3 regions of the Massilia sp. P2_C2 genome follow, and region 1 is predicted to be linked to each of the others. Evidence: riboswitches for the same ligand, from Rfam matches in the RefSeq annotation. Region 1 holds a riboswitch; each other region holds the start of a gene.
The links. A riboswitch is a leader RNA that binds a small molecule or an ion and turns the genes downstream of it on or off. The one in region 1 is predicted to bind thiamine pyrophosphate.
Positions count from the first base shown of each region.

Region 1 (8,146 bases):
GCGCGTGGAGGCCGCAGCCGCGGACACGCCGGCGCGCGCCCGGCCACACGAAGCCGCCAAGCCGACGGTGCTGCTGATCGAAGACAATGACGACGGCCGCGAGATGATGGCGACGATGCTGGAGTCGTTCGGCTATCCCGTGCTGCAGGCCGGCGACGGCGTGGAAGGCGTGCGCCTGGCGTGTGCCCACAACCCGGATGTCGCCCTGGTCGACATCGGCCTGCCCGGCATCGACGGCTACGAGGTGGCGCGCCGGCTGCGCGAGGATCCGGCCGCACGTGCCATGCGGCTGATCGCGCTGACGGGCTATGGCCTCGAAGAAGACCAGCGCCGCGTGCTCGACGCGGGCTTCGACCTGCACCTCGTCAAACCGGTCGAACTGAACGCCCTGCTCGAGCAGCTGGGCGCCGCGGCGGCGCGGCCGCGCGAAGGCGAACCGGTACCGGCCCCGGCCTCGTCGGCCGCGGCCGGCTGAAGCGCGCCGTTACAGCGTATCCATCAACTCCTGCTTGCGCATGGCCATTTCCTGGCCCAGCGCGAGCAGGTCGAGGCCGCTCTTCTTCACCTTCGCGAACATCTCTTTCTCTTCCTCCTCGACGTGATGGTCGACCTGCTCGCCGAGGACTTTCACTTTCGCGTCGAACAATTCATCGTCCGGCTCCATTTCCTGCAACTGCTTGATGAGATCCTTCGCCGCGGCATGCTCGACGATGGCCTCTTCGACCAGGTCCTCGGCGTCCTCGACCTGCGCGCTCACGGCCGGATAAAAGATTTCCTCTTCGATCGTCGTGTGGGCGATCAGCGCCTTGCAGATCTTTTCCTTCAGCTTTTCCTTGCTTGCCCTGGCGCGGTCGCCCAGCTGCTCGAATTGCTCGAACATCTCATGGACTTCGCGATGGTCCGCGGTCAGCAGGGCAATGGCGTCCTGGCCCGCGGCCATGGCGTTCGACTGGGTGCCGGCCTGCGCACCGGATTGCGTTCTCGTAGTCATCTTGGGCTCCTTCTTCACTAGGGTTTTGGCATCGGCCAGAGCCCTCAGCTTCGCGCGGAATGCAACACCGCACTGTACGGGAACTCACAAAGACGATTCCTGCGCCGCCCCGGCCCAAGCTGTTGTATCATCCAGAGAAACATAATTTGGTTGCCTCCATGAAAGTTTCGGAACCTCATCCGCCGGATTCCGGGGAAGACAGCCAGCATGCGGCGCGTGCCGCCGAGCTGGCCGAACTCCTGGCCCACCTGACGACCTGCTGGGACGAAGACCGGCGTCTGCTGGCCCGCCGGCTGCACGACAGCCTCGGCTCGTCGATGACGGCGCTGACGATGCATCTCGGCCTGCTCGCGCAACACCTGCAGGAGCAGCCGCAGCGCGATCGTGCCGCGCAGATGAAGCAACTGCTGAACAACATTATCGAGACCAACCGCAAGATGCAGTTGGCGCTCTGGAACGACAAGCTCGAATTCCTCGGGCCGAAGGCGGCCATCGCGGAGCTCGTGCAGGAATGGGGCCGCGAACACGGCATCAAGGCGCGCGCCAGCATGCCGGACGACGATGCCGACTACAGCCGCGCCCAGGGCGTGGCGCTGCTGCGCTGCGCCGAGGAAGGCCTGCGCAACGTCCTCAAGCATGCGCAGGCGACGTCCGTGGACGTGATCCTCGACGACGATGGCGACCAGGCCATGCTGACCGTGCGCGACGACGGCGTGGGTCCGGGCGCGGGCGTCGCCCCTTCCCTCAGCTGCCACGGGCTGCGCATGCTGCGCGAGCGTGCCCGCGTGCTCGGCGGCTCCCTCACCCTCGGCCCCGGGCCGGACGGCAAGGGGTCGGCGCTGACCCTGATCCTGCCGAAGCAGAACGCCTGATTTCTTCCGCCGCAGCTTAAAACCTATTCGTAGGCACGAACTGGTCGGCGGGCGGGGGCAGGCCCCGCCACACCAAGCCGCTTGCAATGGGCATTTACGCCAGACGGCCCGTCGACACGGGTCAGCAATACCGCGACCTCCTCGCCACCCATACGTGCTGGCACGATAGACCATGTCGCTTCCTTCTGCCAGCTCGACAACAGCGGCTCCCGCCTGTGTCAGCGCCTGGGTCCGTTCGCACACCAAGGCCATGACGCTGCCGAGACTGACACCCATCTTCACGATTTCGGTGTAGCGGGAGCGAGTCACCTGGCCGACATTTTCTCGACAGTATGCGCGATAAATTGATCTGCCGAACAAGGGGTATAAGATTGACAAGAATCATATATATTTTGTCAGCATTTATTTACTGACGACATCATTGGACGGGGGCGTTGATGACATCTCACACCATTCTGCTTGCCGCGGAGGGCGGCACGGTTCGTGCAATCCTTGCAAGCCTGTGTCTCTTCTCCGCTGGCTGCTCCGATTCCACGACCGTCGATTACTACTACAACCACCAGCTTGAGGCACGCGAAAAGCTTGCGTCCTGCCATGAAGAGCCACTCGGCGTGCGGAGTTCCGAGGCCTGCATGAACGCGGTCCAGGCTGTTCGGAAATGGGCCAAGACAATGCAATAAACATCGCTCATTTGCACTCCGCAAGCTGTTCACTTTCCGACATACCGAAAAGCTTCCGGCACTTGATCACTGCAGTCATCCCTGCCTCGGAGATGTCGCGCAATACACAACGCCCAAGGAGCATATGATGTTCGGGTTTCGGAATCGCTGTCGGTATGTTGAACGGTATCGTTAGGGATACCTAGTGCAATTTGACGATCGGCGTCGTCCTGCGGATCAGGAAGCGCCCCAGCGCCATCAGGCCCGTGCGCAGGGATCCGAGCACGGCCTTGTGGTGCAGCAGGTGCAGGCTCATGTACATGATGCGCGCCATGAACCCTTCCACGAACAGGCTGGCGCCACGCAGTGAACCCATCAGGTTGCCCACCGTGGTCTCGCGACCGATCGACACGAGCGAGCCGTAATCGCGGTACACATAGGGCTCCAGCGGCGGCGGATGGCCGCCCGTCAGGTTCATGAACGTCTTGACGAGGTAGTCGGCCTGCTGGTGCGCCGCCTGGGCGCGCGGCGGCACCGGTTTGCCGTTGCCGTCCGTGCACGCGGCGCAATCGCCCAGGGCCCATACGTCGGCCACGCCTTTGACGCGGAGATGCGCATCGACTTCGATCTGCCCGCCCTTGGCGACGGGCAGGCCCAGCGCGCCCAGGAACTCGGGCGCGCGGATGCCCGCCGCCCAGACGCACAGGTCGGCCGGGTAGACATTGTCCTTGCTGTCGTTGACCTGGTGCCTGTCGATCCGGCTGACACGGCAATCCGTGACGACTTTGATCGCGCGCTGGTCGAGCAGGCGCGTGGCCGCCGTCGACACCCGTTCGGGCAGCGGCGCCAGGATGCGCGGCGCGCCCTCGATCAGCGTGATGCGCACGTCGCGCTGCACCTGCAGCCGGCGGAAGCCGTAGGCGGCATAGGCGCCGGACGCTTCGCGCAATTCCGCCGCCAGTTCCACGCCCGTGGCCCCGCCGCCGATGATGACGATGTCGAGGCCGGCGTCAGGACCGCCATCTTCCTTCTGCTGCTCGGCCTGTGCGAGCAGGCGCAGCAGGCGCAGGCGGAACCGCTCCGCGTCCTCGGTGGCATTCAGGGAAATCGTGTGCTCACGCGCGCCGGGCACGCCGAAGTAGTTCGACGTGCTGCCGACCGCGATCACGAGCGAGCGATAGCCGAGCTTGCGTTCCGGCAGCACTTCCTCGCCATCGCCGGGCCCAACGACGGCAGCGATCGTCAGCCGTTTTACCCCGGTGTCCAGCGCCGTCATGGCACCGTACACGAAGCTGAAACCGCGATCGTGCGCCAGCATCTGGTACGACAGGCCTTCCTGGTGGATATCGAGCGTACCGGCTGCCACCTCGTGCAGCGACGGCTTCCACACGTGGTACAGACGGCTGTCGACCAGCGTCACCTTGCCGGGTCCGAGTTTGCGGCCCAGCTTGCAGGCCAGTTCCAGGCCACCCGCCCCGCCGCCTACGATCACGATATCGCTCTGCAAGCCTGCCTCCGTGGATAACGCCCGTCTGTCGGGCTCGCAGAGCAGTTTACTACGGGGCGGCGAAAGGCCCCGTCACGGATCAGTCGCGGTCGTGGCCATGGCCATGGCCGTGGCCGTTGCCGTGCCCTTCGCCATGACCGCGGCCATGTTCCCAGCCATCGCCATGGCCCCGGCCGTGGCCCGGACCGTCGCGGTATTCCACGCGCTCGACGACGCGCACCTCACGCGGACCGCCCTGGTAACCCTCGCGGTAGCCGCCGAAATGCTCGCGGTAGCGCGGGACATAGGTGTTCGTATACCACTCGTCACGGACGAACAGCACCGGACGGCCGCAGGCGCCGTAGCGGCCGCAGAACTTGGCCCAGTGCTTGCGATGCCCCGGCGGCACGCGCAGGTAGACGGGTTCGGCCACATACTGCGGCGCGGGCGCGATGATGACCGGCTGCGGCGCGTACACGACGGGACGCGGCACGTAGTCGCCGATGTCGATGCGGCCGTAGAAGCCGGGCTGGCCGACGCTGACCGATACGTTGGTCTGCGCCAGGGCGGGGAAAGCGGCGGCGCACAGCGCCACGCCGAAGATCAGGGATTTCATGATGACCTCGCTGTGAATGGATGATTCGAGTTTATCAAACGAAATGTCATGTGCAATTGGCTGCAACAGATGCTTACATAGTCGTTGCGTGCAGGATACGACACACCGGGCCATAAACGTTCCTTTGCGGCAAGTGCACGGTTACAATCGCGAATCATATTCCATAGGAAGGCTTCTGATGTTCGCGAAACACACCGTGCCGGCTGTTGCAGCCCTGCTGGCGGCTGGTGCCGCCAGCGCCCAGGTTGGCGCCACGGCCGATATCGGCACCACCGGCGTGGGCGCCCACGTCGTCGTGCCCATGACGACCCAGCTGAACGGCCGCTTCGGCGCCAACTACCTCAAACACGACTTCGACAAGACGTCGGATGGCGTCGACTACAACTTCAAGGGCAAGCTGCAGACGTTCGACATCCTGGTCGACTGGTACCTGACCGAAGGCGGCAGCTTCCACCTGACGGGCGGCGCCGTCTACAACGGCAACAAGTTCGACGTTCGTGGCAAGCCGAACGGTAACGGCACGTTCAACATCAACGGCAACCTCTATACTGCCTCCGACGTCGGCATCCTGAGCGGACGCGTCGACTTCCGCAAGGCCGCGCCCTACCTCGGCATCGGCTGGGGCAACGCCCTGGCGCAACCGGCCGGCTGGCACGTCACCACGGACCTCGGCGTGTTCTACCAGGGCAGCCCGAACGTCCAGTTGGCCGTCAGCGGGTGCACGGTGTCGTCGACCGTCTGCAACAGGCTGGCCCAGGACGTCGAAACCGCGCGCCGGAAACTCGGCGACGACACGAGTTCGTTCAAGATCTACCCTGTCGCGCGCATCGGCATCGGCTATCGTTTCTAAGCGAGGGCGGCGCACCGCGCCGTGCGGCGTTCCACAGAAACGACGCCACGAGCGTTACCCCTGAGTGAACCTTCCGCACCTATCAGGATCAAACTGGTAAGCACCATAAGTACGATCACCAATAGTACGATCACCAATGGGCCGTCAGTCAATCCATACCGCAGACATATCACGTTCGCGAAAACCAAGCGGACACGAACGAGGGTTGCGGGGGGCGCAAACGAAGCGCATTTTGCGTTTGGCGTGACGGTCAAATCGGTTTGCATCGGCTCGCATCCGGCGCCTTAACGGCGCAGTCTGCGCTACCCGTGGCGAGTCCGGCGGCAACGTCGGGCACTGCCGCCGAGATTTGTATGGCGGGAGGCGGGGAAGTGACGCCTGTCAGATACGAACACGGTCAGCAGGACGGTTCGGGGCAGGAAGAGAACGGTGTACACTTATATGCACACCTTTTTTGAAAGCAGGGCCTATGAAATCGCATCGTGTGCGCTGGAGCCTGCTGCTCCTTGCCTGCCTCATGATGGTGGCCTGCCACGACCGGCGCGAACCGGTGAAACCCACCGTTACGCTGGCCGTAGCCACCGTCGCCGCCACGGCCTGACCGCGCGCCGCGCGGCACGCCACCCGATCCGGCCGCGCCCGCGCGCCGGCGGGCTCGCATTGTCCTTTCTCCGTCCGCTTTACCGCCACGTGCTCGTCCGGTTAGAATCGTCCCTGCCATAAGGCAACGCTAGGGGTCCTGCAGCCGCATCGCGGCGCGGGTGAGAAACACCCTCTGAACCTGATCTGGGTAATGCCAGCGAAGGGAAGCGGATACGGTGTCTCGCCGTTCTGGTCCTTTCGCGGGTGCCCGTCACCACGACGCCAACGAGGAGCGGCATGCACTGTCCTGTTTCCAATCATTCCTTGCGCCTGACGCCATCCGCTGAGGCGGTGCGGCAATGAACGTCATCGTCCTGGGTGCCGGCATCGTCGGCACCGCTACCGCATGGTATCTGCGCGCCGCGGGCCACGACGTGACGGTGATCGAACGCCAGCCCGGTCCCGCGCAGGAAACGAGTTTCGCCAACGGTTGCCAGATCTCCGTGTCGCATGCGGAACCATGGGCCACGCCGGCRGGCCTGCTGAAAGTCATGCAGGCGCTCGGCCGCGAAGACGCCCCGCTGCTGTTCCGCCTGCGCGCCGACCCGCTGCAGTGGCGCTGGTGCCTGCAGTTCGTGCGCGAATGCGCCCCGGGCCGCGTGGCCGCCAACCTGCGCCGAATCGTCGCCCTGGCCGACTACAGCCGGCGCAGCCTGCAGGCGCTGCGCGCCGAGACGGGCATTTGCTACGACCATCTCACGCGCGGCATTCTCCACTTCTATACGGATGACAAGGAATTCGACAGGGCCTGCCGCGCGGCCGCTGCGATGCGCGACCTGGGCTGCCCGCGCATGACGGTCGACGCCGACGAAGTCGTGCGCATCGAACCGGCGCTGGCCCCGGTGCGGCGCAAGCTCGTGGGCGGCGACTTCACGCCCAGCGACGAATCGGGCGACGTGTACCAATTCACGACGCAGCTCGCCGCCCGCGGCGCGGACGCCGGCATCCGCTACCTGTACAACACGACGGTCACGCGTCTCGTGCCCGACGGCGACGTCGTCCGCGCCGTGGAAATCATCGACGCCGACGGCCGGCACGGGCTGATGCACGCGGATGTCGTCGTCGTCGCCCTGGGCAGTTTTTCCGTGCAGCTCCTGGCCCCACTCGGGATCCGGCTGATGATTTATCCGGGCAAGGGCTATTCCGCCACCTACCCCATCGTCGACCCGGACGCGGCGCCCACGGTATCGCTGACGGACGATGGCCACAAGCTCGTGTTCTCGCGCCTGGGATCCCGGCTGCGCGTGGCCGGCACATGCGAGCTGAACGGCTACAGCCGCGACCTGAATCCCGTGCGCTGCGCCGCCATCACGCGCCGCGTGCGCGCCTTGTTCCCCGGCGCCTGCGACTACGACGCCGCGACGTACTGGGCCGGCCTGCGGCCGCTGACGCCGTCGAACGTCCCATACGTCGGCCGTACCCGCTATGCGAACCTGTACCTGAACACGGGCCACGGCACGCTCGGCTGGACGATGGGCTGCGGCTCGGGGCGGGCCATCGCGGACATTGTTTCGGGCCGAAGGCCGGAAATCGCCCATAATTTGCAATGCTGACAATTCGCAACTTTCGGTAAACTTTACACATCTCCAGATTGTCACAGATTCTCATCACGCAAGTCTTTGATTGCGCTCAAAATGTGTGCATAGGAACGCTCCTTGCATACATAGTAATTGCAGTATCCGATCGTTATGAAACCGAAAAACGAATCCAGGAGCTACGTGATGAAATCTACTGTTCCGAGATTGGCAGCAACCGCGGCACTTCTAACCAGCGCAGCGCCGGCCTTTGCAAACCTGGTCTACCAGACTGGTGCCCAGCAAACCGGCACCGGATTGGGCGCCGTGAACACTGTCGTGACCGTGCAGGACAACGGCAACGGAGCGCAACAGAACGGCACCGAATCGGGCTGCGTCACCTACACCGGCGGCAATCCGGCAACCCCGGCTGAAACTTGCCTGTTGAGCTTGCAAGGCGGAGATAACACCGCCGGAAACGCGGGCAACAATACTTATCTGCTCAGCGACGTCACC
Region 1 is NZ_JBFUDR010000083.1:13,238-21,383, forward strand. It holds gene AC1DYX_RS12240 (response regulator) at 1-475, shown strand, start outside; gene AC1DYX_RS12245 (hemerythrin domain-containing protein) at 485-991, opposite strand; gene AC1DYX_RS12250 (sensor histidine kinase) at 1,150-1,863, shown strand; gene AC1DYX_RS12255 (EexN family lipoprotein) at 2,301-2,543, shown strand; gene AC1DYX_RS12260 (NAD(P)/FAD-dependent oxidoreductase) at 2,725-4,029, opposite strand; gene AC1DYX_RS12265 (hypothetical protein) at 4,109-4,624, opposite strand; gene AC1DYX_RS12270 (hypothetical protein) at 4,803-5,474, shown strand; gene AC1DYX_RS12275 (hypothetical protein) at 5,944-6,075, shown strand; TPP riboswitch at 6,197-6,299, shown strand; gene AC1DYX_RS12280 (D-amino acid dehydrogenase) at 6,416-7,669, shown strand; partial or broken gene AC1DYX_RS12285 (hypothetical protein) at 7,838-8,146, shown strand, end outside.

Region 2 (3,825 bases), on a different contig from region 1:
TTCGTGGCACTGTTCCAGCTGCAGGTCCATGTTTTCCTTGATCAGCTGCAGCGGCACGTGGCCCGGGCCTTCGATCATCACCTGCACGTCGTGCTTCCACGCGATCTGCGTCAGTTCGCCGAGCGTCTTCAGTTCGGACAGCTGGGCTTCGTCGTTGGCGTCGTAGATCGAGCCGGGACGCAGGCCGTCGCCGAGGCTGAACGCGACGTCATAGGCCTTCATGATTTCGCAGATCTCTTCGAAATGCGTGTACAGGAACGATTCCTTGTGGTGGGCGAGGCACCACTTGGCCATGATCGAACCGCCGCGCGAGACGATGCCGGTGAGGCGGCTTGCGGTCATCGGCACATAGGCCAGGCGCACGCCGGCGTGGACGGTGAAGTAGTCGACGCCTTGCTCCGCCTGCTCGATCAGCGTGTCGCGGTAGATTTCCCACGTCAGGTCTTCGGCCTTGCCGTGCACCTTTTCCAGCGCCTGGTACAGCGGCACCGTGCCGATGGGGACGGGGCTGTTCCGGATGATCCATTCGCGCGTCTCGTGGATATGCTTGCCGGTGGAGAGGTCCATCACGGTGTCGCCGCCCCAGCGCGTGGCCCACGTCATCTTCTCGACTTCCTCGCCGATCGACGACGTCACGGCCGAGTTGCCGATGTTGGCGTTGATCTTCACGAGGAAGTTGCGGCCGATGATCATCGGCTCCGATTCCGGGTGGTTGATGTTGTTCGGCAGGATGGCGCGGCCTTTCGCGATCTCGTCGCGCACGAATTCCGGCGTGATCTCGCGCGGGATCGCTGCACCGAACGTCTGGCCCGGATGCTGGCGGCCGATCATCTGCGCCATGCGCTTGCCGGTGGGGCCGGCGGCTTCCAGCGTGGCGAGGTATTCCTGGCGGCGCAGGTTTTCGCGGATGGCGACGTATTCCATCTCGGGCGTGATGATCCCCTGGCGCGCGTAGTGCATCTGCGTGACGTTGCGGCCGGCGAGGGCCCGGCGCGGCTTGCGCTGCAGGTGAAAGCGCAGCTCAGCCAGTTTCGGGTCGTTCAGACGTTCGACGCCGTAGTGCGACGTCGGGCCGGACAGCTCTTCCGTGTCGCCGCGTTCGCGGATCCAGCCGGCGCGCAGCGGGTCGAGGCCGGAGCGGATGTCGATGCGGGCTTCCGGATCGGTGTACGGGCCCGAGGTGTCGTAGACCCAGATGGGCGGATTCGGTTCATGGCCGAACGACGCCGGGGTGTCGGACTGGCGGATTTCGCGCATGGGCACGCGGATGTCCGGGCGGCTGCCCGTCACGTAGACCTTGCGGGAATTGGGAAGCGGCGCGACTGCGGCGGCATCGACCGTGGCGCTGGCGGAGAGGAATTTCGGATCGGCGTTCAAGTGCACTCCTTGTTGGTCACTGAAGATCGGCGATCCAGCTGAAGGAGGTGCGGAGAAACGGGCAGGCGAACGTGCACGCGGAACTCTGTAGCTTCCCTTCGCTGGCATTATCCAGATCAGGTTCGGAGGGTATTTCTCACCCACGCCGTCGACGACGGCGCAGGACCCCTAGCATGGTTGCCGCGGCCGGTGGCCGGGCGACGGGACGGAGTGTACGCAGGTTTTTCGGAATTGGCAAACGGGAAAGCGGTTGTGGTTTGGTGCATACTATTGACTTGCACCCAGAATTCCACTCCGCCGAAGCGATCCATGGCCAAACTCACACATCTGCTCATCTATCCGATCAAGTCCTGCGCCGGCATCGCCGTCCGGTCCGCCACCGTGTTCGAATCCGGCCTGTCCGCGCTGGGCGTGCACGATCGCGAATGGATGCTCGTGACGGAAGACGGCCGGTTCCTCACGCAGCGCGAGTACCCGCGCATGGCGCTGATCCGCCCGCTGCCGGACGACGGCCAGCTGCACGTGCGCGCACCCGGCATGGATGAGCTGACCTTGCCGCTCGCGTGGGACGAGACCGCGGCCAGGCGCGCGGTGACGATTTGGGACGACACGGTCGACGCGGCCGATTGCGGCGACGCGGCGGCCACCTGGTTCTCGGCCGTGCTGGGCACGCCGTGCCGCCTCGTGCGCTTCCACCGCGACGCCGTGCGTCCGACCAGCACCAAGTGGACGAACGGCGTGCCGGCGCAGACGCGCTTCGCCGACGGCTATCCGCTGCTGCTGATCGGCCAGGCATCGCTGGACGACCTCAACGCGCGTCTCGTCGCGGCCGGCCGCCACCCTTTGCAGATGGACCGCTTCCGCCCGAACCTGGTCGTCGACGGCCTCGACGCCTGCGAAGAAGATTTCCTGGCCACGCTGACCGTGGGCGGCGTCGAGATCCGGCCCGTGAAACCGTGCGCGCGCTGCCCGATCCCGTCCGTCGACCAGGCTACCGGGGTGCCGGGGCCGGATCCGCTCGACATCCTGCAGACCTACCGCGCGAATCCGCGCATGGAAGGTGCGGTCTGCTTCGGCATGAATTGCATCGTGGTGGCCGGGGCAGGTGGGGAGGTGCATCTCGGGCAGGAACTGGAAACCGAGATCGCGTTTTGACATTCGCGTGGGCACGGGGTGCCCACCCTACGGCCGCCCACATACGTAGGGTGGGCTCCCCGAGCCCACGCGTGAGATTAGCGATGTGTTGGCATTGCGTTAGTCCAGGCTCGCGAGCATTTCGTAGGGGTAGATACCCCGTCGATGCCCATCGCTGAACGCCAGGTTCAGCGCATAGGCCCCCACCGGCTCGATCGCCGCCAGCCGCACGGCGTCATCCGCTTCCACCGTGGCCCCGGCCCGGCGCAGCGCGCGGCATTCCGAGCACGGGCAGGCCGCGCGCAGCCGTGCGTGCGTGAGCGCCGCCATCCTGCCGTCAGGCCAGCGCAGCGCCAGCACGCCCCGCGCCGCGTGATTCTCGATGGTCTCGGGCACCGCCGTCATGCCGCGGCCTCGATCTGCTGGATCGCGAGCCGCACGGACTTGCGCACTTCCGGATCCGGATCGCTTTCCGCCTGGCGCAGCGCGGGCAGTGCGGCGGGTGCGCCGATCTCGCCCAGCGCCAGCGCCGCTTCCTTTCTCAGGTTGCTGATCGTGTGCGTGAGTGTCGCCACCAGGCCGGCCAGCGCATCGCGGCTGCGCAGGCGGCCCAGGCTGCGCGCGGCGCGCAGGCGCACCTGCCACCAGGCGTCGTCCAGCGCCGCGATCAGCGCCGGAGAGGCGTCGGTGAGCCGCAGCTTGCCGAGCGTCGTCGCCGCTTCCTCGCGCACTTGCCAGGCCGGGTCGGACAGGGCCGCAAGCAGGGCGACCAGCACCTTCGGCGTCTGTTCGGCAAAACCCAATGCGCCGGCCGCCGCGCGGCGCACGTCCGGCACCGGATCCTGAATGGCCAGGCGCGTCAGCGCGTCGACCGCATCCTGCCGTTTCAGGTAGCCCAGCACGGCGACGGCTTCGCGCCGCACGAGCGGATCGGCGTCTTCCAGCGCCGCCAGCGCGGGGTCGAAACTGCCGGCCACGCGCAACTCGCGCACGCCGCGCAACGCGGCCGCGCGCACGAACGGATCGTGCGTGTCGATGAAGGGCAGCAGCTCGCGCGCCGACGCGGGCAGCTTCAGTTCCGACAGGCTTTGTGCCGCGGCGGCCCGCACGTCGGCGTCCGCGTCCGACAGCAGGCGCGCGAGGCCGCGCACCGCGGCCGGCGACTCGAAGGCTTCCAGCGCGCGCGCCGCTTCCGCGCGCACGGCGGCGGCGTCGTCGTCGAGCGCAGCCAGCAGCAGGGGTACGTGGGCGTCGCCGTCCAGGTCGGCCAGGTCGAGCAGGGCGATGCGGCGCACGGTGGTGTCAGCGTCCTGC
Region 2 is NZ_JBFUDR010000013.1:33,495-37,319, forward strand. It holds gene thiC (phosphomethylpyrimidine synthase ThiC) at 1-1,377, opposite strand, end outside; TPP riboswitch at 1,454-1,557, opposite strand; gene AC1DYX_RS03070 (MOSC domain-containing protein) at 1,687-2,532, shown strand; gene AC1DYX_RS03075 (DUF971 domain-containing protein) at 2,632-2,916, opposite strand; gene AC1DYX_RS03080 (HEAT repeat domain-containing protein) at 2,913-3,825, opposite strand, start outside.
Region 2: linked by a shared signal. The riboswitch ahead of thiC (phosphomethylpyrimidine synthase ThiC) and the one ahead of AC1DYX_RS12280 (D-amino acid dehydrogenase) in region 1 are both predicted to bind thiamine pyrophosphate.

Region 3 (3,825 bases), on a different contig from region 1:
GCTCGCCTGGCCGGTGCCTTCCTGGCGCGTGTTCAGCGCCATCAGCGACAGGCTCCAGTCCAGCGCCGGCGTGGCCCGGCCCTGCGCCGTCAGTTCGAGGCCGCGGTGGGTTTCCTTGCCGTTGCGGACATAGGTGTTGTTCGCGTCCGTGTACTCCAGGCCCTGGCGGATCTGGAACAGCGCGGCCGACAGGTTGATGCCGTTGTCCAGCGCGGCCTTGGCGCCGATCTCGACCTGGTGCGAACGCTGCGGCGCCAGCACCTGGTTCTCGTTCTTCGTCAGCATCGGAGCGACGCCGCCGTGCTGCAGGCCCTGGCTGATCGTGCCGTACACGTTCCAGTCGTGCGACGGGCTGAACACGAGGGCCACGCTCGGCAGCAGGAACGAATCGTCGCCATGCACGTAGTTCTCGATGTCGGGGACGTATTCGCTGCGCTTGATCTGCACGTGGCGCAGGCCCGCGTGCAGCGTGAGCTGGTTCGTCAGGCTGACGATGTCCTGCGCGAACAGCGCGCTTTCCTCGTCGCTGCGGCGCTCGAACACGGGGCCCGTCACGCGGTCGGCGGCGGCGTGCGGCGTCACGCGCGGGCTCCAGAGATTGCTGTAGCCGACGAGGTCGTAGACATAGTCGCCGAAGCTGTCGTGGCGTTCGGAGTACGACGTGCCGACCGTGAGCGCATGGCGCAGTTCGCCCGTCGAGAACTTGCCCTGCACCTGCGCCTGCACGCCCCACGGCGTCTTGCGCTCGCCCGTGCTCTGGTAGTCGTACACGTCGTAGTCGCCGTTCGAGCAGTAGCCCGGATAAAAGCCCGCGCCCTCGTTGCTGCAGCCGTAGGGGAAGGCGGTGAAGTCGTCGCGCTTGAACCAATGCTTGTTGCCGGAGACCGTCGCGAGCCAGTCCGGCGCGAGCTTGTACTCGAAGCGCAGGCCGAGGTTGCTGTCCTTCGTCGTGACGGGGCGCGTCCACGGCTGGTCGTTCAGCAGCATCCTGGCCGAGACACCGGTCGGCAGCACTTCGTTGCGGATCAGCTGGAAGCCGGGCGCCGTGATCTGGGCCTTGCGCTGGTAATCCATGTCCAGCTGCAACAGCGCGTCCGACGTGATCTGCCAGTCGAACGCGGCGGACACGAACTGGCGGTCGCCGTTGGCGCCGCGCACGTACGGGTGCAGGTCGGCGGCGGCCGCGTTGATGCGGTAGCCGAAACGACGGTCTTCGAAGCGGCCGCCCAGGTCGACCGTGCCGTACAGCGTGCCGCGCTCCGAGACTTCCACGGTGGCCGAGCGCAGCGGCGCATTCGTCGGGCGCTTCGTCACGTAATTCACGATGCCGCCCGGCGTGGCGATGCCGGCCGTCAGGCCCGCCAGGCCTTTCAGCACTTCGATGCGCTCCTTGTTTTCCAGCGGGATCTGCGTGTCGCCCGGGATCGCGAAGCCGTCCTTGCGGTAGCTGTAGTTGTTGTCCAGCGCGAAGCCGCGGATCGAGAACTGCTCGGCATAACCGACGGCGTTGTAGGCGTCCGCGACGGAGGCGTCGAAGCGCATCGCCTCGGTGGTTGAGCGGATCGACAGGTCCTGCATCTGCGTGCGGCCCATGGCGATGATCGAGGCCGGGGTGTCGAACAGCGAGGCCTCGCCGAAGCCGCCGACGCTGGCGCGGTCGACGGCGATAAAGCGGTTGCCCGTCACGACGACTTCGGCGATGGGGTGGGGGGTGTCCTGCGTCTGTGCGTGCGCGACGAAAGCTTGCGTGATGGCGCACGCGACTGCGGTGTACTTCAATTGTGATTTCATGGTCTGCTCAATTCGCGCGCCGATGGCTGCACGCTGCTTTTTTAAAAGCCGGAGCCAACTGGGGGAAGGGCAAACAAGGGGTGGAACTGCGTTGCGCTTTCCTTCGCTGGCATTATCCAGATCAGGTACGAAGGGTATCTCTCACCCGGAAGCGGACTTCCAGGACCCCTAGCGAAGGCGCGAGTGTAGCATAATGCGCGCCCCAACGTGGTGCATGTGTCAATAGACAAGCGGCCGTCAGGCCGGTTCGGGCACCGCCGCCGGGTGCGCCACGTGGGCCCGCGCGTGCAGCAGGTGGCGCTGGATGACGGAGCGGGCCGAATCACCGATCAGGCGCCAATGCTCGCGCCGCAGCGCCGCGCGCTTGCGGTGCTTGGACGGCATCTCGGACAGCGGCTTCACGTAGAACGGCAGGGCGATCAGATAGCCGTCGCGGCCCGGCATGGCCTCGCCGCCGAGGATTTTCCAGAAGCCGTCATACGCGTTGGCGAAATGTTTTTCGGGATCGGGATCGTAGGCGATGTGCGCTTCGCTGCGGATCGCGACGACCTTGTCCATGCCGAGCGCCAGCGCGATGCCCTGCATGGCGGCGAAGCAGAAGAAGCTGGGCGAGTTGTTCGGGAAGACGCGTTCGAACGCTTCGAACGCGGCGCCGGAATCGACCCAGCGGCCCTGGTTGCGCGCGATGAACGGGACGACGGGCATGTCGACGCCGACCATGTCGCCTTCGAGCCAGCTGAACGAAAGGCGGTGCAGGCATTTGCCGTCCGCGATCAGCGCGAGGGTAAGGTCGCCTTCGGCATTGCTGCGCGACGCCATCTCGAGCTGGATCATGAAACTGCTGCCGTCGGCCTCGTGCTGCCATAGCGGCAGCGAGCGCTGGCCGTAGACGGCGTCCATGTAACCGCCGTTGAACGTCGTTTCCTCGAACCGGTAATGGCTCAGCACGGCCTGCACGCGCTGGCGTGCCGTCAGGCCCTTGATCAGGTAGTGGCGGTGACTGAGGTGGTGGAACAGGTCGTCGTGCGCCTGTCCCGCGACGTGGTTGCGGTAGACGCCGAGTTCGCACAGCGCGCGGTGGTCGCGATAATGCGCCAGCACACGCAGGCTCCGTGCGACGCACAGCATCCACGACGACAGGTCGTATTGGCTCCGACGGGCCATCCAGTGTTTGGTCAGGTGAGCGAAAATCATGGTGCGCTCCGGATTCGTTATCGGTGGTTCATCTTGCCCCGCCCGCCAAACTGGCGAGCGGTATTGTTAAACTGAAACAATTAGTTTTAAAAACACAAGATTACTGCCGCCAATAACTGTTTCCCACTTTTTTTATTGTTGTCCTCATGTCTCTCTTTATTGATCTTTTGTCAGGCAAGTGCCAGACGCAAGACTAGCACGATTGCCGCGCCAAATATCGAAATCCTGCTCAATAATTGAGTCAGACCGAACAAGTTGAGGAGCGAGGCATGGTGTATGAACTTTTTTATTGGCCGAGCATCCAGGGGCGCGGCGAATTCGTGCGCCTGGCGCTGGAAGAAGCGGGCGTGCAATACGTGGACGTGGCGCGCGAGCCGGGAGGCATGGCGCGCATGATCGCGGCGATGGACGGTGCCGACCACCCGTCGTTCGCGCCGCCGTTCCTGAAGGCGGGCGACGTGACGGTCGGCCAGACCGCCAACATCCTGATGTTCCTGGGCGAGCGCCACGGGCTGGCGCCGCAGGATGCGCAGGGAAAATACTGGGCGAACCAGATTCAGCTGACGATCGCCGACCTCGTGGCGGAGTCGCACGACACGCACCACCCGATCGCCACGTCGCTGTACTACGAGGACCAGCGCCCGGAAGCCAAGCGCCGCGCGGCCGATTTCATCGACACGCGTATCCCGAAGTACTTCGACTGGTTCGAGAACATCCTCGCGCGGCCGGAGCCGAAGGACTATCTGATGGGCGACACGGTTTCCTATGCCGACCTGTCGCTGTTCCAGCTTGTCGCCGGCCTGCGCTACGCCTTTCCCAAGGCGCTGGCCCGCATCGACG
Region 3 is NZ_JBFUDR010000196.1:7,451-11,275, reverse strand. It holds gene AC1DYX_RS20645 (TonB-dependent siderophore receptor) at 1-1,791, opposite strand, end outside; TPP riboswitch at 1,873-1,971, opposite strand; gene AC1DYX_RS20640 (DUF535 family protein) at 2,029-2,985, opposite strand; gene AC1DYX_RS20635 (glutathione S-transferase) at 3,255-3,825, shown strand, end outside.
Region 3: linked by a shared signal. The riboswitch ahead of AC1DYX_RS20645 (TonB-dependent siderophore receptor) and the one ahead of AC1DYX_RS12280 (D-amino acid dehydrogenase) in region 1 are both predicted to bind thiamine pyrophosphate.